Regions from separate parts of the Bacillus pretiosus genome, predicted to be linked through region 2. Evidence: a T-box and tRNA genes for the amino acid it is inferred to sense, from the RefSeq annotation. Region 2 holds a T-box; the other holds one or more tRNA genes.
The links. The T-box of region 2 lies ahead of ACU8YW_RS16540 (tryptophan--tRNA ligase). A T-box ahead of a tRNA ligase gene usually reads a tRNA of that ligase, here a tRNA-Trp.
Positions count from the first base shown of each region.

Region 1: it has a tRNA-Trp gene. The T-box ahead of ACU8YW_RS16540 (tryptophan--tRNA ligase) is inferred to sense a tRNA for this amino acid. The anticodon was not compared.

Region 1 covers NZ_CM129593.1:545,825-556,755, reverse strand. The annotation lists gene ACU8YW_RS02920 (sensor domain-containing protein) at 1-1,252, opposite strand, end outside; gene trmL (tRNA (uridine(34)/cytosine(34)/5-carboxymethylaminomethyluridine(34)-2'-O)-methyltransferase TrmL) at 1,380-1,868, opposite strand; gene ACU8YW_RS02910 (amidase domain-containing protein) at 1,927-2,814, opposite strand; gene queG (tRNA epoxyqueuosine(34) reductase QueG) at 2,859-4,001, opposite strand; tRNA gene ACU8YW_RS02900 (tRNA-Gly) at 4,201-4,274, opposite strand; gene ACU8YW_RS02895 (DsbA family protein) at 4,389-5,039, opposite strand; gene ACU8YW_RS02890 (transglycosylase domain-containing protein) at 5,228-6,004, opposite strand; gene ACU8YW_RS02885 (NUDIX hydrolase) at 6,432-6,893, opposite strand; gene ACU8YW_RS02880 (YebC/PmpR family DNA-binding transcriptional regulator) at 7,042-7,761, opposite strand; gene ACU8YW_RS02875 (DUF3884 family protein) at 8,113-8,433, shown strand; tRNA gene ACU8YW_RS02870 (tRNA-Leu) at 8,646-8,727, opposite strand; tRNA gene ACU8YW_RS02865 (tRNA-Cys) at 8,737-8,807, opposite strand; tRNA gene ACU8YW_RS02860 (tRNA-Gly) at 8,822-8,896, opposite strand; tRNA gene ACU8YW_RS02855 (tRNA-Gln) at 8,901-8,975, opposite strand; tRNA gene ACU8YW_RS02850 (tRNA-His) at 9,039-9,114, opposite strand; tRNA gene ACU8YW_RS02845 (tRNA-Trp) at 9,134-9,207, opposite strand; tRNA gene ACU8YW_RS02840 (tRNA-Tyr) at 9,215-9,298, opposite strand; tRNA gene ACU8YW_RS02835 (tRNA-Thr) at 9,309-9,384, opposite strand; tRNA gene ACU8YW_RS02830 (tRNA-Phe) at 9,403-9,478, opposite strand; tRNA gene ACU8YW_RS02825 (tRNA-Asp) at 9,488-9,563, opposite strand; tRNA gene ACU8YW_RS02820 (tRNA-Met) at 9,567-9,643, opposite strand; tRNA gene ACU8YW_RS02815 (tRNA-Val) at 9,668-9,743, opposite strand; tRNA gene ACU8YW_RS02810 (tRNA-Glu) at 9,749-9,823, opposite strand; tRNA gene ACU8YW_RS02805 (tRNA-Ser) at 9,841-9,932, opposite strand; tRNA gene ACU8YW_RS02800 (tRNA-Asn) at 9,935-10,009, opposite strand; rRNA gene rrf (5S ribosomal RNA) at 10,018-10,133, opposite strand; rRNA gene ACU8YW_RS02790 (23S ribosomal RNA) at 10,234-10,931, opposite strand, start outside.
Region 2 covers NZ_CM129593.1:3,223,621-3,234,551, reverse strand. The annotation lists gene ACU8YW_RS16560 (GNAT family N-acetyltransferase) at 1-301, opposite strand, end outside; gene ACU8YW_RS16555 (GlsB/YeaQ/YmgE family stress response membrane protein) at 438-686, shown strand; gene ACU8YW_RS16550 (AI-2E family transporter) at 750-1,871, shown strand; gene ACU8YW_RS16545 (hypothetical protein) at 1,946-2,260, opposite strand; T-box leader at 2,414-2,622, shown strand; gene ACU8YW_RS16540 (tryptophan--tRNA ligase) at 2,628-3,665, shown strand; gene ACU8YW_RS16535 (hypothetical protein) at 3,744-3,893, shown strand; gene ACU8YW_RS16530 (ABC transporter ATP-binding protein) at 3,886-4,644, shown strand; gene ACU8YW_RS16525 (FtsX-like permease family protein) at 4,641-7,130, shown strand; gene ACU8YW_RS16520 (NUDIX hydrolase) at 7,173-7,622, opposite strand; gene ACU8YW_RS16515 (DUF2785 domain-containing protein) at 7,640-8,479, opposite strand; gene ACU8YW_RS16510 (GNAT family N-acetyltransferase) at 8,603-9,325, shown strand; gene ACU8YW_RS16505 (tyrosine-protein phosphatase) at 9,500-10,522, shown strand; gene ACU8YW_RS16500 (DUF1648 domain-containing protein) at 10,561-10,931, opposite strand, start outside.

The sequences.
Region 1 (10,931 bases), 2.6 Mb from region 2:
CTTTTGCTTTTTCCAAAGCAGCATCAACTCTTTGGAATAATATTTTTTCATCCTCTCCATCTGTTGGAGCCATTACAATTCCGATTGACGCACTTAAATAGACGTCCTCTTCTTCGATTACAAAATGTTCACTAATCTTTTTTAGTATGCTTTTTGCAACTATCTCTACACGTTCTTTCGTTATATTTTCTATTAACATAACAAATTGATCATCGTGTTCTCTAAATAAGTGCATACCGTCTATTTGAAGACTGCTTAAACATTCTGTAACTTTTTGTAATACTTTATCTCCTTCTTTATGACCAAAAGTATCATTAATAAGGTGAAATTCATCTAAATCTATAAAAACAAGTGCAAACTCTGTATTATCATTTAAAAAAACATTTAACTTATTTGCACATGAAATTCTATTCATTAATCCTGTTAATTGGTCATAATAAGCTAAATATTCTGTTCGCATTTCATTCAATACTTGCCTTGTAACATCCCTCGTAACAATATATACCCCAACAATTTCGGCGTTCACAATAATCGGAATAGTTCTCAAAGAAATATAGAGCTCGTACCCTTCTTTATGAACATATTTCCTTGAAACAATTTGTTTTGCCCTTCCTTGCAGGGCTCCTTTAAATATAATTTGAAAATCTTTTTCATATTCCTTATTAATAAATTCAAAAATAAATTTATTATGTAATTCTTCATATCGATATCCAAATATTTCATACGTTGCTGGATTTGCATATGTAATTCTACCTATAGAATCCATAGATATAATGGAGTCATTATTATATTCTAATAACGACTTAAACAACATTTGTTTTTCCTCTATCTCTGCCTTTTCCTCAATCTGAGCTGTGATATCCCTCGTAATACAAATAATAAACTGACATACTCCTTCTTCGTCGAATACAGGATTAAGTGAAGATTCATAATGTAACTCACCCTTTGGTAAACTAACTACATCACAAAAGGTATGTGCTTTCGCTTCGCTCGCTACTTTTGCATATTGCACTCGCAATATTTCCGCCGTATCTTCTGATAATACTTCAGCAAACGTTTTTCCATAACATTCTTCGCCTAGCTTCGCATAATCCATACCTATCTTATTTACATAAATATATTTAAAGGTTTCCTCATCCATAACTTTCACAATAAATACTAAATCTTGAATAGCATGTAATAGTCCTCTTCTTATTAAATCCATATCTATCATACTTAAAAAGGTATTTTGATTATTATATTGTTCCTTCATATTTATCTCAACCCGTCTAATCTATTTTTATTCATATATCCCATTCTATATGAATATGTACCCTTTTTTAAATGTATGATTACATATTATTTTTATTTTTAGAAAAAAAGTCGCCATATGGCGACTTTTAATAAACAATTTCTAAATCTAATCCCGGATAATTTTGTTGACGGAATGCTTCATAAATTAAAATAGCTGCTGTATTAGATAAATTTAATGAGCGCACTTTATCAGTCATTGGAATACGTAAACAATGATCGAAATTTTCTTCGATTACATTAGCTGGTAAGCCGTTTGTTTCTCTTCCAAATACAAAATAGTAATCCTTCTCACGTTTGCTATAATCAAATGCTGTATGAGCTTTCTCGCCATACTTTGTTAAATAGAAGAATTCACCGTCTTTATTTTTCTCATAAAATTCTTCAATTGAATCATAATACGTAACTTTCACGTGCTGCCAATAATCTAATCCTGCACGCTTTAACATTTTATCATCCGTTGAAAATCCAAGCGGTCTAATCAAATGTAATTCTGTTCCAGTTGCTGCACAAGTACGAGCAATATTCCCTGTATTTGCTGGAATTTCTGGTTGATATAAAACAACATGTACTCCCACGCGATATTCACCTCTGTTTTTTGTCTACTACGTATTATACCACTTGAGCGAAAAATCTCTACCCATTAATAATATGAAAGAATTTATATTTCATTTGTGGTGTATATTTACTAGAATCTTCATAGTTCCAATAACGCCGACGGCTATTCGCTGAATGTGCATTTACAAGTGGCATACCATCTGCGTCTTTTGCTACTACAATCGTCGTATGATTCCACCTACCATCATCCTCGAAATCATAAGCGATGACATCACCAAGAATAAGGTCCTCTGGCCTTTCTACCGCTTCAGCTCGAAGCCCTGTTGTAGCACCTGACAAATACCAATAAAAAGAGTGTGCGACAGCCCAGCTCCAACTCCACTGATTCTCCCTTTGCCACCATCCTTTGCGAATATTAGGATATCCATTCATTGGTACTTCTCCAGTATGAAGACATTGAGAAATAAAATTCGTACAATTATCAGGGAAATTACGATATACAGGGTTTCGATCATCCCACCAACGCTCTGCATATTTAACCGCCTCTAAACGGTTGTACTGATAAGAACCATACTTCTCTTTTGTAACTTCCCTTTCTAACGTCTCACTCATTCCAACTGCTTCTGGCACTTCAATAGCATAATCACCTATTACCCGACTATTATTTAAACAAACTCTTCGTTTTAGTTGTTCCTCTTCGATATAAAATAATTCTTTATGTTTAATTAAATATTTAAAATGTATTTGATAATCAATTTCTTGATGATTGCTATTATTTAATTGTCTCATGAAAGAAACATCCGCAGTTGCTTTCACTATCTCTGCATTACGCTTTTGAAACAATTGTTTCTTTCTCTGTGCTATTTGTAATAAATCTTCAGCAATACCATCTACATTTGTTCGTTTCTCTGTTACATATGCTAAAAATTGTTGTACTTGCTTTTCAATATTTATTTTTACAACCATTTCGTCTCCCTCCCATATTACAATATGAAGAAGGGAGATATTATCTACTCTTTTTTCTGCGCTAACAATTCAAGTCCGCGATTCATTTCATGAAGAACCTCTTCATCTTTCTCACGTTGCATCGCTTTTTCAATAGCTTCGCCCACGCCATCTCCACCAATTTTCCCAAGTGCCCATGCTGCTGTTCCGCGAAGTACTGGTCTTGGATCGTCTTTCATAACACCAATTAAATCTGGAATTGCTGATGCCTCTTTAAAATGCGCAAGTGCCAAAATTGCATTTCGTTGCAACGGCTTTTTACCTCTCCATGAACCAGACATAATTCCATATTTCTCTTTAAAATCACGATTGCTAATTGTTAAAAGTGGTGTTAATAACGGCTTAACTAACTCAGGATCTGGTTCCATCTCAGGATGATTATGAAAATCCATTCCTTTATTTTTCGGACAAACAGTCTGACATGTATCACATCCATAAATACGATTTCCTATTTTGTCGCGGTATTCTTCCGGTAGGAATCCTTTCGTTTGTGTTAAAAATGCAATACATTTCTTCGAATCTAACTGTCCTCCTTGTATTAAAGCGCCTGTAGGACAAACATCAATACATTTTGTACAACTTCCACATTGATCTTCTATCGGCTGATCTGGTGGGAAGGGAACGTTTGTAATTATTTCTCCTAAATATACATACGAACCAAATTCAGGTGTAATAATAGCGCAATTCTTACCACTCCATCCAATACCGGCACGCTCCGAAACAGCTCGATCACTTAATTCACCCGTATCAACCATTGACTTAACTTCTATATCGGGAAGTTTTTCGATTAAATATGCTTCTAATTTTTGCAAACGATCTCGTAAAACAAGATGATAATCTTGTCCCCAAGAGGCACGACAAAAAATACCGCGGCGTTCTCCGCGCTTACTTAATGGTGCATTTTTTAATTTTGAAGGATACGCTAATGCAATCGCAATAATTGATTTTGCACCAGGTAGTAGAAGCTGTGGGTTCGTTCTCTTTTCTATATCAGACTCTTCAAATCCCGATTGATAATTTAATTGTTGTTGCTGGATTAACCTCTGCTTTAATTCCTCAAATGGTGAGGCACTAGCAAAGCCTATTTTATCTATACCAATTGTTTTACTATACGCAATGACATCTTGCTTTAATTGTTCAAAATCCATTCCTAATCGCCTCCTCAGATGAATCCATCCCTTATGTAACGACTATATTGGTTAGCAATTCACTTTTGGAATACTATTCTTTACTTCTATTTTCGCATACAATTATGTTTTTCAAACATTAAAAAACGCAATGCCTCGTTTATCTTAGAAACGAAACACTGCGTTGATCACAATTTATAGAAAAACATTTAATAAAATTTGGAGCGGGTGAAGAGAATCGAACTCTCGACCAGAGCTTGGAAGGCTCTTGTTTTACCACTAAACTACACCCGCAAATATGAAATAAATATAAGATATTAGAATAACTTATGTAAAGTAGTATAGCATGTAAAAAAAACGGAAGCAAGAATTTTATCGAAAAAAGTCGAAAAAGTGATGAGTATCTCATCACTTTTTCAATTCTTTATCAATCGCCTTCTTCATACTATCCAAATCAGGGTTTGCAAGATTTCCGTTTATATATACTGAAGGAGCACCTTGAACTTTTAATTTTTGAGCACGATCTGAATCTTTACGTACTTTTTCTTTTATTTCTTTACTGTGTAAATCTTTCTTAAATTGTTCTACATCAACTTTCGGAAGCTTCTCTTTCACAATGTTAAGAAGTAATTCTTCTGTAATCCATTCTTCCGTGTCTTTCTTTTGACTTTGATAAATCTCATCGTAGAAAATCCAGAATGAATCTTGATCTTGTTTATAAATTGCTTCACCAGCTGCTGCACCTAAATCAGAGTCTTTTCCGATAAATGGGAAGTTAATAAAGTATAACTGCACTTTACCTTTATCGATATACTCTTCTTTTAATCGTGGTAATACTGTTACATCCCAAGTACGACAAGCAGGACATTTGAAGTCTCCAAATTCAACTACCTTAACTGGGGCATCATCTTTCCCTAAAGATTGTTGTGTGGAATAAGCAAACATCTCATTCCCTTTATCTTTTTTGTCATTTATGATGCTATACGCAATTGTTCCGATTACAATCAATACTGCGATAGAAAAAACTACACCAAGAGCCATGAGTTTATTTGATTTCATATACATTCCTCTTTAAATTCATATTCTGTATACAGCATTGTACACAATACACATAATATCAACACTTATATACGTCACGCAATGAACACGCTCACATAAATTACAAAAACACAATAATTGTGACGATATTGTGTCACAATTTGTCACAATTTATTCAAAAAAAGGAAGCTCCTATGTAGGAACTTCCTTTAGCTTACTGCTTTTTCACGAGCACTCTTTAACATCGACTGCTCTGTTTTTATATCATGACGAATTACTAACTTCTCACTAACTGCTTGCACATACTCATTATGATTGATATAGCCTTCTTTCTCCATTAATCTCAAAACGACATTTCGTCTCTCTACGGCCTTATCATAATTTTGTGCAGGTGAGTAATAAGCGGGTGCCTTTACTACAGCAGCCATCATTGCACTTTCAGCCAACGTTAATTGGCTCACCTTTTTACCGAAGTAAAGGTTTGCTGCTTTTTCAATTCCCCATGCTCCTTCTCCGTAATAAATATTACTTACATACAATTTTAAAATTTCATCCTTCGTAAATGTCCGTTCAATTTTTTTCGTATAAAAAATTTCTTTCCACTTACGAGAAAATGTACGTTCATTCGTTAAAAAGGCATTTTTGGATAACTGTTGTGTAATTGTGCTTCCGCCTTGCACAACACCACCAGCTTTTATATTCTCAACAGACGCTCTGACAATCGCTATATAATCTAAACCGTTATGATGATAAAACCTTTTATCTTCTGTCGCAATAAATGCATGTGTTAATGATTCTGGCACCTCTAACTTAGCAGGTACATGTAATTTACTAATATCACTTTGCTCGATCATTATATTTCCAATGAATAATAACGTACAACTTAACAATAATAATAAAATAATGGCTTTATAAAAGAATTTAGTCATTGGATTTAATGCAACTTTTTGATGATAGTTCACCCTAGATAATACTCGTTCTTTCATCTTAAACACCTCTTTTCCACACAGCGTATAACTCTTACTTTAAGAATACCTTGTTGTAAAAAAATATCCCATCGATTTCTCTTACACGTACCTTACATCATTGTAAGGTATAAAAAAGTATTGTATCACAGTCCTTTTTTATCTACTATTCATCTGAAATATTGAATATAGATTATGCTAAACCAATAACAGAGTATACCTTAAGCCTATACTTCCCTATTAAAACATCCTATTTTCATTATATCATCTACAAAAATATATATTTGTAAGTATCTAGTAATCTAAATGTATACAATATATCATACATTATACAGAACAAACGTTCCTGAAATCAATACTAGCACTATTATTATTTTGACCTTTTTCTTAAACAGTATACAAAAAAGAGTAGTGATTTGATTGTATCTCAAACCGGCTACTCTTTTCTTCACAATCTACCTATTAAATTATATGGCTGCACTTCCCACGTTTCGTACGGAATACAATGTGTTGCTCTCATCGCATCAAGCGTTCTGGATTTCATATGAGGACGCGTTATATACTCATCTATATTCTCTTCATTTAAAACAACAAATTTAGCCTCTTGTATTTCTTCAGGCTGAATTTGTATTTCACCGCTCACGTATGCCACTTTAAAAACAACACCTAGAATGTGCATGGAAGCATTATAATAAACTCCTGTAATACCGATAGGCTTCACCGTTAATCCTGTTTCCTCTTTTATTTCCCTACAAACAGCTTGATCGAGCGCTTCTCCTTCTTCCACCTGTCCTCCTGGCAACTCCCACGTATCCGATCGCCAATGTACTTTAGCTAATAACACTTCGTCTTTTTCATTTGTTAAATAACCTGCTACAGCAACGATATGCTTTGGTGTTTTATGTTCCATATTAAACCTCCTAGAAATAATGATTATTTCATATATCCCTATAAGCATATTCCCTGTCTAAAACAAAATACCTTTACTAATTCATCCTCTTAATTAACTTCATGAAAAAAAGCCCCTATCCGTTAAATGAACAGGGGCTTCTATCGTATTATTCTCCTAAGTCTACGTTGTGGTAAACTTGTTGCACATCTTCTAGATCTTCTAATGCATCAACCATTTTTTCAAATTGTACTTGAGCCTCTTCAGGAAGTTCTACATCACTTTGTGCAAGCATTGTTAATTCTGCAACTGTGAATTCTTCAACACCAGCATCTTTAAGTGCAGATTGTACGGAATGGAATTGATCAGGTTCAGCATACACGATAACAGAATCTTCTTCTTCTAGAATGTCACGTGCATCAACATCTGCTTCCATTAAAATTTCAAGAACTTCATCTGATGTTTTACCTTCAAGACCGATAACAGCTGTCGCATCAAACATGTAAGCTACAGAACCGTTTACACCCATGTTACCACTGTTTTTGCTAAATGCAGCTCGTACATCTGCTGCAGTACGGTTTACGTTATTTGTAAGTGTATCTACAATTACCATAGATCCATTTGGTCCGAATCCTTCATAACGAAGCTCGTCATAATTTTCTTCTGAACCGCCTTTTGCCTTTTCAACTGCACGATCAATAATTGTTCTTGGTACGTTGTATGTTTTCGCACGTTCTAATACAACTCTAAGCGCTTGGTTTGATTCTGGATCTGGCTCGCCTTGTTTTGCTGCCACATAAATCTCACGTCCAAATTTCGCGTATATACGGCTTGTATTTGCATCTTTTGATGCTTTTTTTTCTTTAATATTATTCCATTTACGACCCATACTTTCCACTCTCTTTCCCGTTTTAAATCTACATAAAAATATTAATATGAAATATAATGTGTATTCAACACATTTTTAAAAGAAATATAAAAAGTTCATTTTTGATTCATATTACAGACATAATATAAATTACTATCATTTTGTTCTTTCGACAAGTTATATTATACATGAATTTCTACATTTATTACGAATTTTAGAAGCACATAGTATAATTTAACAAAAAAGACTCTAACAGAAATGTTAGAGTCTTTTTATATAGCCGATACATATTTCCATAATATTCCCATAACTACTTTCTATTGTTGTATAATAAAAAAAGGAAAAAATTTGAAGAGAGATGGAGGGAGAAGTATGACACATTCACATGAGAAAAAAGCACATGGTCTGAAAGGAATAGGAGAGAAGTTAAACCCAACTATCTATCAAGTGAGATTCATGAAATTAGATGAACCAATTCAATTTGAGTCATTTCCTGAATTAAAGGAATTAGGAGATTGGTTGAGTACTTCAACGCACATGTGGGCGTGCCACTCAACTATGTACAAGTACAACAAAGAAGAGTTTGAAAAGAGGTTTTTAGAAATTACAAACTTAACCGTTGATAATGTACTAATATCTACTGGTGCTGTCGGATTTAACTTCATGTCACCGGGTTGGAGAAATTCTCTCTAGAGTGCTCGAAGGGAATATTGTATATACAATATTCTGCTGGAATTTTATAGAATATCACAATTAAAAGGATAAAAATGAATGTTTGTTTTTATCCTTTTAATGTTTCGCAGTCTACTCACCGTACACTTTTTGTACTTATTTTGTCATATAATGAAAAGAAAATACAAAAAAACTCTATACTAATTGTATAGAGTTTTTTTCGCCGTTCATGATACCGATGGTCGGGGTCGAACCGACACTCCCGAAGGAACACGATTTTGAGTCGTGCGCGTCTGCCAATTCCGCCACATCGGCACAAAAGAAAGGCGGCAACCGGATTTGAACCGGTGGTAAAGGTTTTGCAGACCTCTGCCTTACCACTTGGCTATGCCGCCATGTTAAATTTTATTGGAGCGGAAGACGGGATTCGAACCCGCGACCCCAACCTTGGCAAGGTTGTATTCTACCACTGAACTACTTCCGCAAAATGGCTGGGCTAGCTGGATTCGAACCAGCGCATGACGGAGTCAAAGTCCGTTGCCTTACCGCTTGGCTATAGCCCATCGAATTCTTACTTAATTATATGTAAGTATCAATTAAATTATTTGTAATTTTAAAAATAAAAATGGGGCGACTGATGGGAATCGAACCCACGAATGCCGGAGCCACAATCCGGTGCGTTAACCACTTCGCCACAACCGCCATGTTGTGTAAATATATTTGGCAGGGGCAGTAGGAATCGAACCCACACTGGAGGTTTTGGAGACCTCAGTTCTACCTTTAAACTATGCCCCTATGTAAATGGTGGAGGGGGGCAGATTCGAACTGCCGAACCCGAAGGAGCGGATTTACAGTCCGCCGCGTTTAGCCACTTCGCTACCCCTCCGAAACTTACATGGTGCCGGCTAGAGGACTTGAACCCCCAACCTACTGATTACAAGTCAGTTGCTCTACCAATTGAGCTAAGCCGGCGTATATTATTAAGATAAATGGTGGCTCGGGACGGAATCGAACCGCCGACACGAGGATTTTCAGTCCTCTGCTCTACCGACTGAGCTACCGAGCCTTATTAAAATGGCGGTCCCGACCGGGGTCGAACCGGCGATCTCCTGCGTGACAGGCAGGCATGTTAACCACTACACCACGGGACCATTTGGTTGCGGGGACAGGATTTGAACCTGCGACCTTCGGGTTATGAGCCCGACGAGCTACCGTGCTGCTCCACCCCGCGATAATACTATTCATATAATTTATATGGTGGAGGATGACGGGATCGAACCGCCGACCCCCTGCTTGTAAGGCAGGTGCTCTCCCAGCTGAGCTAATCCTCCAAAAGTGGTGACCCGTACGGGATTCGAACCCGTGTTACCGCCGTGAAAGGGCGGTGTCTTAACCACTTGACCAACGGGCCAAATATTATAAATCCTATGGCGGAGAGCAAGGGATTCGAACCCTTGATACGCTTGTGACGTATACACGATTTCCAATCGTGCTCCTTCGGCCAACTCGGACAGCTCTCCAATGGCTCCGCAGGTAGGAATCGAACCTACGACCGATCGGTTAACAGCCGATAGCTCTACCGCTGAGCTACTGCGGAATAATATTGCCTGGCAACGTCCTACTCTCACAGGGACAAGGTCCCAACTACCATCGGCGCTAGAGAGCTTAACTTCCGTGTTCGGTATGGGAACGGGTGTGACCTCTCTGCCATCATTACCAGACATTATTCTTTTGAGACAATCATTATTATAACTTATTTTCTTTAAAAGTCAACAAGTTTTTTATGTTCTCTCAAAACTAGATAACATTGCTACATATTATATGGTTAAGTCCTCGATCTATTAGTATTCGTCAGCTCCACATGTCACCATGCTTCCACCTCGAACCTATCAACCTGATCATCTTTCAGGGATCTTACTAGCTTACGCTATGGGAAATCTCATCTTGAGGGGGGCTTCATGCTTAGATGCTTTCAGCACTTATCCCTTCCGCACATAGCTACCCAGCTATGCCCTTGGCAGAACAACTGGTACACCAGCGGTGCGTCCATCCCGGTCCTCTCGTACTAAGGACAGCTCCTCTCAAATTTCCTACGCCCACGACGGATAGGGACCGAACTGTCTCACGACGTTCTGAACCCAGCTCGCGTACCGCTTTAATGGGCGAACAGCCCAACCCTTGGGACCGACTACAGCCCCAGGATGCGATGAGCCGACATCGAGGTGCCAAACCTCCCCGTCGATGTGGACTCTTGGGGGAGATAAGCCTGTTATCCCCGGGGTAGCTTTTATCCGTTGAGCGATGGCCCTTCCATGCGGAACCACCGGATCACTAAGCCCGACTTTCGTCCCTGCTCGACTTGTAGGTCTCGCAGTCAAGCTCCCTTATGCCTTTGCACTCTACGAATGATTTCCAACCATTCTGAGGGAACCTTTGGGCGCCTCCGTTACACTTTAGGAGGCGACCGCCCCAGTCAAACTGCCCACCTGACACTGTCTCCCGGGTCGATAAGACCCGTA
Region 2 (10,931 bases):
CAAATACATAAAGTAGTAGTTTTGTGGCGATTCCTTTATGAAAATGATCGGGGGATACTACTAAACGATGAATATCAACTTCCTCTTCATCCATTTTAAAAGAAATAAACCCAGCAAGTGTATCTTCATAAAAATAGCCGTAAAAAATTTCATCACATAATTGAATATCGGCTACAGTATCATAAAGACGAGGAATAGCCGTACTATTTATATATTTTGCTTCAATTTCATAAGCGGGTATTTGAATGTTTAAAATAGAAGTAGCGGTGTTGTGAGAAGTTGTTACTAATTTTTGAATCATAGGGTAAAACCTCCTTATAGACTTTATTTTCATAGATTTGACAAGATTTTTCTTTATTGGATATAATAATTATAATAGTTACATAACAATTTAGTATGAAAAAGAAATACACCATAATAGAAATGGAGGGCTAAAGATGGGATGGATTATCACATTAATAGTTGGTGCTATTATAGGTGCAATTGCAGGTTCTATAACGGGTAAAAATTTTCCGGGTGGTATGTTTGGAAATATTATCGCAGGTTTGTTAGGTGCTTCATTAGGTGGTAGACTATTTGGATCTTTTGGGCCATCATTTGGTGGGATTCATGTCGTGCCAGCATTATTAGGTGCAATCGTATTAATTCTTATTGTATCATTTGTAGTGAAAGCTGCAAGAAAATAAAGATATAGATCATGATGAAAAGCCCTGAATAAGGGCTTTTCATCATTCGAAGAGGTGGTTTCATTGGAGAAATTAAATATTAGAAAAAGAGATAAGTTGAAAAAGTTTTTTAGAGAACAAAATTATTTAGCGGTGTTACTCGGCTTTGCGTTATTGTTTATTAACATATTACTGCTAACGAAAATTTCTTTTGTTTTTACTCCGTTTATCGTCTTTTTAAAAACAATTTTCTTCCCCGTATTATTAGCGGGAGTGCTATTTTATATTTTGCATCCATTCGTTTCGCTTTTAGAAAAGAAAGGTGTTTCAAGAATCGTATCAATCGCTTCTATATATATAATAGTACTAGGATTATTTGTATTTTTAGTTGTAACAGTAATCCCGATTATTAAAGATCAAATTGATGCATTAATAGATAACTTACCGTATTTCGGTCATGAAATTGAACGAGCAGCACGTAGATTCGGGGAAAGTAATTTACTAGGCAAAATTCAAGAGAATTTAAATATTGATGTAGCGAGTATGGTAAAAGACTACACAGTTGATTTTACGAAGTCGCTATCATCAGTAACTGGAAATGTAACTGGATTTTTAAGTACTGTTACAGAGGTCGTTTTAACGTTTGTAATGGTTCCGTTTATATTGTTCTATCTTTTAAAAGATGGTGAACAATTACCAAACCACTTTTTAAAGTTTATTTCAGAGCAAAGACAACCAGCAGCGATGAGAATACTAGATGATATGCATTATGCGATTAGCTCGTATATTAGAGGACAAATTATCGTTAGCTTGTTTATCGGTATTATGCTATTAATCGGTTACCTTATTATTGGTATTAAATATGCGGTATTACTCGCTATTTTAGCAATGATTGTAAATATCGTTCCGTACGTAGGACCAATCATTGCAATTACACCAGCATTAATTATCGCATTTATTGACTCGCCAGCAATGGTGTTAAAAGTAATTATTGTAATGATGGTCGTACAATTAGCAGAAGGTAAATTTATTTCTCCGCAAGTTATGGGAAAAAAGCTAGACATTCACCCAATTACTATCATTTTTATTATTTTAACTGCCGGAAATTTATTTGGAATTATGGGGATTATTTTAGCAATTCCAGGATATGCGATATTAAAAGTGTTAGTAACGCATAGTTATAGATTTGTTAAGTTGAATACGTAAAAAAGAGCTAAAACAGATAAAACTGTTTTAGCCCTTTTTTTATTTATACTCTTGTTGAAGTAAACAAATAAACCTTATGCGTAGGCTTTTAATTCAATGATAGGTAGATTGCTTTCCTTTAGTTTGTAATCAAAAATTAAATCGTCCATGCGAAAATTAGCATCTACTTCAAGAGAAATGAAGGTACCCCCGATTTCTACTTGATTTCCGTTCTCATTTTCAAAAGTGAGCGCACCGTCAAATGTTTCTATGTACTCATCGCAGGTGTATAAATATATTGCGATAGGTGTGAAATGTATAATTACCCCTAAAGTATCATCGTGACTATTATCATCGTTCTTAAATACATCAATCTTAAACGTATCATTCTTTTTAGTAAACCAACCCATGACATCACCTCGTTTTTGTATTACAAATCAATTCTATATATATTGATTATATATCGTTCGGAATAAATTGGTAATAACTATTGTTAAAACTTAATAAAAATAGAAAATTCAGTTTTGAGAGAACGAGAAATGTGATAAACTGTAAAAAAATAACGAAAAGCAATGAAAGAGAAGAGTACATATTCAAAACTTTGCAGAGAGCTGATATGTGGTGGAAATCAGTAAGGGATGAATATGGAATGGGCTCCGGAGCTTCTAGCTGAAATGAGTAGGCAAAGACGGTTACTTCACGTTACGAAGTTGAAGTGAGCTATGAATGATAGCTAATGAAGGTGGTACCGCGGGAGTCTCTCGTCCTTTTTATAGGATGAGGGGCTCTTTTTATTTTAAGGAAGGAGGAGTTAGGGTGAGCGAAAAAATAATGTTAACAGGAATTAAGCCGACAGGTTATCCTCATTTAGGAAATTATATTGGTGCGATTAAACCTGCATTACAAATGTCAAAGAAGAATGAAGGAAAAGCATTGTATTTTATAGCGGATTATCATGCGTTAAATGCTGTTCATGATCCAAGTCAGTTTAGTAGTTATACGAAAGAGGTAGCAGCTACTTGGTTATCACTTGGACTTGGAGAAGATGTTATTTTCTACCGACAAACAGAAGTGCCGGAGATTCTAGAATTAGCTTGGATATTAGCTTGCCTAACTCCGAAAGGGATTATGAACCGTGCCCATGCGTATAAAGCGAAGGTGGAGCAAAATAAAGAATTGGGTTTAGAGGTAGATGCAGGCGTGAATATGGGATTATATACGTATCCGATTTTAATGGCAGCTGACATCTTACTATTTCAAGCTACTCATGTGCCGGTAGGGAAAGACCAAATTCAGCATATTGAAATCGCGCGTGATATTGCGACGTATTTTAATCATACATTTGGTATGACATTTACGCTTCCGGAGTATGTCATACAAGAAGAAGGTGCCATTTTACCTGGTCTTGATGGAAGGAAGATGAGTAAAAGTTATGGAAATGTGATCCCATTATTTACAGAGCAAGAAAAACTACGAAAATTAATATTTAAAATTAAAACAGACTCCTCACTTCCGAATGAACCGAAAGAACTAGAAACGTTATTTATGATATATAAAGAATTTGCGACAGAAGATGAAATACAGTCGATGCGCGAAAAGTATGAAACTGGAATCGGATGGGGCGATGTGAAAAAAGAGTTGTTTCGCGTTGTAGACCGTGAATTAGCTGGACCTCGTGAAAAGTACGCTCTGTATATGAATGAGCCAAGTTTATTATATGAAGCGTTAGAAAAAGGTGCTGAGCGGGCGCGTACTATTGCGAAGGTAAATTTAGCAGAAATTAAAAAACGGATTGGGTTTGAGAGGGAACGCTGAGCGTTCCCTTGTTTTTTTTATAAAAAAATCGAACGAAATTTAAATTTGTTACCAATATAGAGTGAGGGAGGGATAGAAATGGTTACAATTCTCCAATTAAAAATGTTGCTAGTTCAAATAGGAACAGAAATTGTACCACCTAGTAATTTAAAAGAAAAAATTTTAATTCAAGTTAATCTGATGGAGGAAGTAACATTTAATCATGTTGAGGTGAATAAAGATGAGTGAAATTGTGTTAGCAGTTCAAGGTTTAAGTAAGACTTATGAGAGTGTAGATACAAATGTTAGAGCTTTACAAAATGTATCTTTGGAGTTAAATAAAGGAGAACTCCTTGCTGTAATGGGAACGAGTGGGTCTGGGAAGAGTACATTGCTTAACATACTTGGTGCTTTAGACAAACCTGATGAGGGAGTCGTATATGTAAATGGTGAAGTCCCTAAAAATATGTTTGTTGAACCATATGCAACGGAGTACAGGCGGGATAACATAGGATTTATATTTCAGTCATTTCATTTATTAAAGGATTTATCTGTAGAAGAAAATATTGCGTTACCCCTCATATTATCAACTGATTCAGAAGAGGAGATACGAGAAAAAACAAATAAAATATTAGATGTTCTTGGTTTAGTAAATTGGAGAAATCATCGACCAGTTCAGCTTTCTGGGGGACAACAACAGCGTGTTGCAATTGGTAGGGCATTAATAACATCTCCTCCAATTGTTCTTGCAGATGAACCTACTGGAAATTTAGATTTCAATACGTCTAATGATATTTTACGAGTACTAGTCGATATGAAACAAAAATTTAATCAAAGTATGATTCTTGTTACTCATGATCCTCACATTGCTACGTATGCAGATCGGGTTCTCTTCTTTCATAATGGAGAAGTTGTTGATGATTATACGTGTTCTCATGGAGTAAATGATATGAATATTATTTTAGATAAATTTAAAAAATTAATGGAGAAATCAAAATGATAAAATCAGTACGAGGATTAGGTTTACGCTTTTTTAAGATGAATAAATTTACTGCTATTTCCTCTATAGTTAGCGTTATGTTGGCTGTTTCTCTAATTGTTACGATGATTGTATTTTCGAGTCATGCCAAACAGTCTGTTATAAATGAAGTTAAAAATTTATATGGAGATATGGATTTATCTGTTGGATATAACCCTGATCAAAATAAATTGATGGATAAATCTTTACTACAAAATATTAAGGAACAAGGAAATATTGAATACATGTCAAAAGTATTGGTAAATCATTTTCAAGTGAATAAATTGAATACAACTATTTATACAGTAGGTGTTCAAAATGATTCGTTATCTAAAAGTCGATATCACTTCTCTAAAAATCTATCAAATGAAGAAGTAACATTAAATGATGGATTAGCGGAAACTTTACAAGTAAAAGTTGGGGAAAAGGTTGAAATAGAAAATAAATTCTATGTAGTAAAAGAAATTTTACCTGATATAGAAGCTGGAGGTTCAGCTCCAGACATACTCGTTTTATCGGAAGGTGCGGTGAAACAGCACGTATATGAAAAAACGGGTAAACACAATGAGGCTACTTATGTGTTGATAAAAGCAAAAGAGAATGCAGATGTACTAGCATTGTCTAGTCAAATTCATAAAATAGACAAAGAATTAAGAATCGATATTGCGGAGGAAGACGAGTTTTTAAAAAGTAACTTAGTGTCATTACATATTTTTATAGTTATTGTATCTGTATTAATACTTATTATTACATCGTTATTATTAATGTCTAATTTTGAAGTGTTTTTATATAAATATAAAAGTCAATTTGCTATTATGCGATCAATGGGAGCAACAACGAAACAAATGTTTAAAGTTATATTTATTCAATGTAGTGTAATTAATTTCTTTGGTGGAATATTTGGTTTGTTACTAGCTGTAATAAGTAACCGTTTTTTACAAAGTTGGCTAGAGCATGTATTTGCTTTTCAAATTAATACAATGAGTTTCGACTATGAAATAGCAATTGTAACAATGATTTGTAGTATCTTTTTTATTGAATTGTTTATGTTATATCCTTCATACAGAAGTTCGAAAATATTGCCAGTAAAGCTTATGCGCGAAAATGAGGAATCCGACTTTTCTAATAAAAAAACACGCAGTATGATGGGGAAGTTCCTTTTAATTAGTAGCATATTTTTAACTGTTTTAGGTGGATTTGTAGCAAATACGGGAGATACGCAGGCGATAGTGATATTAATAGGGTCTATATTTCTTGTTTTAGGGGTGTATATATTATTTCCTATTTATCTTTCTTCGATATTAATAGCATGTCTACCTATAATGAAAAAAATATTTGGAAGGAATACATTTGTTGCTATTAAAAATGTAATTCCGCAAGTAAGGAAAAATACATTTGTTATCTTAATGATAAGTACAATGATGGTGATAGTTGTCTTCGGATCCACTATATTTAAAACGATGCAAAAAAATAATGAAAGATATTTAAAACGAGAATTTCCAACACATATTGTTGTAGAAAATCGTTTGAATAATGATTCAACAATTTCCTCACCTCATATACAAAATATATTTAAAGAAATAAGTAGTGTAAAAGGAGCTAGTACAATTAGTACGAACTCACTTGCAGAATTAAAGCAAGGTGAAAAATATATTACTTTTGACTATAATTTAGGTGATTTGAAAGAAATGGAAAAGCAAGGATTACTGCCAGAAGTACCTGCGAATTTGGAGAATAGTATAATTATTACCGAAGAGTTAGCAGAGCGGTATAAACTTCATGTAGGTGATATCGTTCAATTGGGTCTATTTTCAGAACAGGAACAAAAAGTTAGACCGACTAGTAAGGTGGAAATTGGGTTAATTGTTAATGAGCTACCGAATTCTCCTGCGGTACTTATGGATTGGAGTAATGTAACATATAAACAAGATTATACAGTTTTTGAGCGTGCATTTATTAGTTCAAATAATGAGAGAGAGACGTTGGAGCAATTAAAGGAATTAAAAGGTCAATATCCACAATTAAAAATAAGTAGTTATACCCAATCGTTAAAACAATCTAATTTAATGTTTCAGCAAAGATGGTCCATCTTCATTGTTGTTATTATAGTAATTTTGTTAAGTGTAACATTAGGGGTATGTAATACACTTATAAATAATATTCAATCTAAAAGAAAAGAGTTTGCCATTTTACGAGCAATAATAGTTAAGAAAAAGGGGATTGTACAAGTTATTTTGACGCAAGTTAAATTATATGTACTTATTGGAATAGTGCTAGGCGTTGTGATAGGAACATTATTAACCTATATGGTAAGTATAATAGATCGTACACCTTTATTTTTTAATTTCAAACTTATCGTAACGGTAATAGCGGGGATGTTTGGAATAGTCCTTATTATTTTTCTACCTTTTGCTAATAGAATAGGAAAAAGGGATATTGTACAAGAGTTAAATAAGGATAATAAATAAAAATATAGTCAAGGTGAATCTCATCTTGACTATATTAATAGTTCAATTCGAATTCTGAAAGTCAGTAACAATCCTCTCAATAACAGAAGGAAGATTACTAGGTAACTCATCTAGCGGAAAGAAGCGCAGTTCTTTCGATTCCGTTTGGTCGCATACAAGTTCGCCATTGAATTCGCGGCAAATATAAACAACGAGTACACCGTGTACTTGATCGCCGTTTGGATAGATTTGAAAGAAATCTGGTCCTGAGTATGTACGGAATAGTTCTGGATTTTTAATAATAAGTCCAGTTTCCTCATACACTTCTCGCTTTAAAGCGTCTTCTAACGTTTCGTTATATTCTAAGGCCCCGTCAATAATGCCCCAGCGGTTAAAATCTGTACGTAGCTGCAGTAATATTTCATTTTTCTCATTTAATATAATGGCGTGTGAACCTATTAAAATAAGTGGATGATTTCCTACTAAATTTCTCATGTCTTCAATATAACCCATGTTATTTCTCCTTGCTTTTAATAATAGTTAGGAAGTTCTTTTAACATTCTTTCTGTTTTACGTGCTGTATAGGCTAAGTTATGATCATCTTTCGTTCTGAAAAATAATGTGCGTAAAAAGGTTTTAATGTTGGCACATAATATACAATACTCATTAAGCGAAAGGCGTTTTCTAATTTGAGGAAGCCTTTTTATTTTTTTATAAATAATTGAAATTAACTCATCTTGCGGAAAATCATGATATAGCATCGATAGTAACGGTGTAACAATTCGTTCATCTTCATTATTATGAAAAAGGTCAGATGGAATGAAGATTTTATTCAATAAACAATGAATTAATTCTTCATACCACTCAAAAGTCGTATAGGAATTGTGAACAATTTCAGTAAAGGCATCAGATACGTGGGCAAGACAATGAGCCCATCCTTTATTTTCAATATAGCCTCGGAAATCTGTTTCTAAGTTTGTGTATGTAATGAGTTTGTTTTTTATGTCTTCAATATCCTCTTCTGTAAAAAAGTAGTGCGAGTTAGCGAATTGGAGTATTAACGCAAGTAACGAAACAGTATAAGAACGTGTGAAAACCCCATCTGTATGCGGGGAGTAAATGTCACAATATAAATACTCATCACTTAAACAAGTTTGTAAAAGTAATTTCAGCTGATCATCCATAAGGAATTCATGATGAATGAAATGTGCAAAACATTTATATATAAGTTGGTAACGAACGTAACTATCAGTCGTTCCGATATACTGAAGCATGTTGAGTGTTAACTCATTTATATCTATATGTTGCAGTTGCGTATAGTCATTTTGTTGTATAAGCTCTAACTGTTGTTGTAACGTTGTAATATCCAATGGAGAACCTCCTCCGCACTTTAAAGATGCGATGTTTTCTAGTATTCTATATATTCAAGGACAATCCTGCTCATGCAAGGAGAACAAGTAGAAATTCGAGTATGACATAGATGAGGGAAGTATATGATGACTATAGAACAGTTAGAAAAACATTTTAAAATAAGAAGAAATGCTTCTTCTATTATGATAAAAGAAAATAATGCAGAGCTTTTTACAGAAGAGCAATTAGAAGAAATAGTGCAGTATTGCATTGCTGAGGCTGAAAAAGAGGGAATAGAAAACTTACATTTTGAAATTTCTTCAAAAAGCCCAAATTATGATGTATATAAGAAATCTTTCGAAACGTATTCATTTGAATATGCTACTGAAAACATGATTGTATTTAAGGATATATATGAAGTAGAAGGTGTAGAAAGTGAGATTGATTTTAAGCTTATTGAAGAGATAGGCGAAGACGCTTTTTATTCACTGTGGAATGAAGTGACGGGAGAACAAATTGATTATGATCACTTTGTAAATATGATGCTACAAGAAATTGGTGAGCAATGGAAAGAGCATTGTTTAACAGCGAGTGTCGATGAAGAGCCGGTAGGAATTGTAATCCCGCATATTGAGAGTGGTACGTTAGAAGAAGGAAAACTAATGTATTTCGCAGTTGCTCCAAATATGCGAAATAAAGGGTATGAAGCAGCGTTCTTTACAGGGGCAATGTTTGTCTTAAAAGAAATAGGCGCATCTTATTATATTGGCGAGACAAATGTACAAAATGAGTGGATGAAGGATGTTTTTGAAAAGAATGGATGTCAGTTGTTAAGTTGTACTGAGCGATATGTGAGAAGGTTTTAGGAGGGGGAAAAGGTTCTTGAACTTGTTTAACGGGAATCCGTGTACAAATTTTGAACAAGTAAAAGAACTTCTAGCCTGTTTGTAAGATAAAAAGAAAAATGAGAACGACAAAATAGATATTCCTATAATACAATAGAGAAAGATTCGATTATACGAGAAAGTGTTGGTGAAAGAATGGAGCAGCAAAGAAATTGGTTACAAGCAACTGTAGAAAGAAATGAAGACAATACGTTATATATAAAGTGGGAAAATAATATAGAAGAAGTTCGCATTTACTGGAGTACTTCACCAGAGCATATTGAAGAAACGGGAGAATTACTTGCAACGGTAAATGGAGAATCATCATGTACAGTTCAAAACCCGAGTGAAACTGAACGTCCATATTTTAGACTAGTAGGAAGTAATGGACAAGCAGTGACAGTAGCTGAGCGTAGATTGCCATTACAAGGCGCGTTTAACTTCCGTGATATGGGAGGATATGAAACGACTGAAGGCCGTAAAGTAAAATGGGGCAAGTTGTACCGTTCTGAAGAATTAGCAGGACTAACAGAGTGGGATATCGACTATTTACAAAAGTCTGGCTTAAAATTAATTTGTGACTACCGTACAGATTTTGAAGTGAAGCATAAGCCGAATCCAGAGATTACGGGTGCTCGTCAAGTGTGCTTACCAGTTATGCAAGACTTGGCAAAAGACTTGAACATAAATGAATTTTTCCAAGTTGGTGACCTTTCTATGTTAGGGAAACCAGGCGAGTATCTTGTGAAAATGAATCAAGATTTCGTAAGTGGTAATGAAGCATTCGTGAGCTTCTTAAACTTAGCACAAAACCCAGAAAACTTACCGTTAGTAAACCACTGTACAGCTGGAAAAGACCGTACTGGATTCGGATCAGCACTATTATTACTTTTACTAGGTGTACCGGAAAAAACAGTAATGGAAGACTATTTACTAAGTAACGGCTTCCGTGAAAAATTAAATGAAAAAATGATGACTTTTTTAGGTGCAAAACTACAAAACGATGAAAGTAGAGCAATATTAGGCGCAATGTTTGAAGCGCGCGCTGAATATTTACAAGCTGCGATTGATGAAGTGAAAAAGCAATACGGTTCAGTTGAAGTGTATGCTGAAAAAGCACTTGGCTATACGAAAGAGTCGTTAGAAGACATGAAAGTGTTATTGCTAGAGGATAAATAATGAGGAGGGAGGCTAATTGGATTAGCCTCCTGTTTCTATTATGAAATTTTTCGTTGTCTTATTATTCCTATGACAATTGGAATAACTGTCCCAATTAACAATATCGGTAAAAATAATTTTCCGAAACCGCCGCTCCAATATAAAGCTATTGAAATTGTTTCAAATTGGATGAAAGCAAAAATAAGTAAACAGACATTTTTTAATTGATTAAGCATTTTTCTGCTATTTAAATAAAACAGCGGAGCATTCGATTCATGCAGTCTTTGTGGGTAGTTATGAACTTCTGGAAACTTTTCTAAAGTTTGCATTAAAAGGAGTATGAATGCCCCAATTCCTGGTAGAAGCAAAAGTTGCCACTTTGATCCCCAGCGATCTACAGCCCCATATGCGTTATAATGTGTGGGTACTT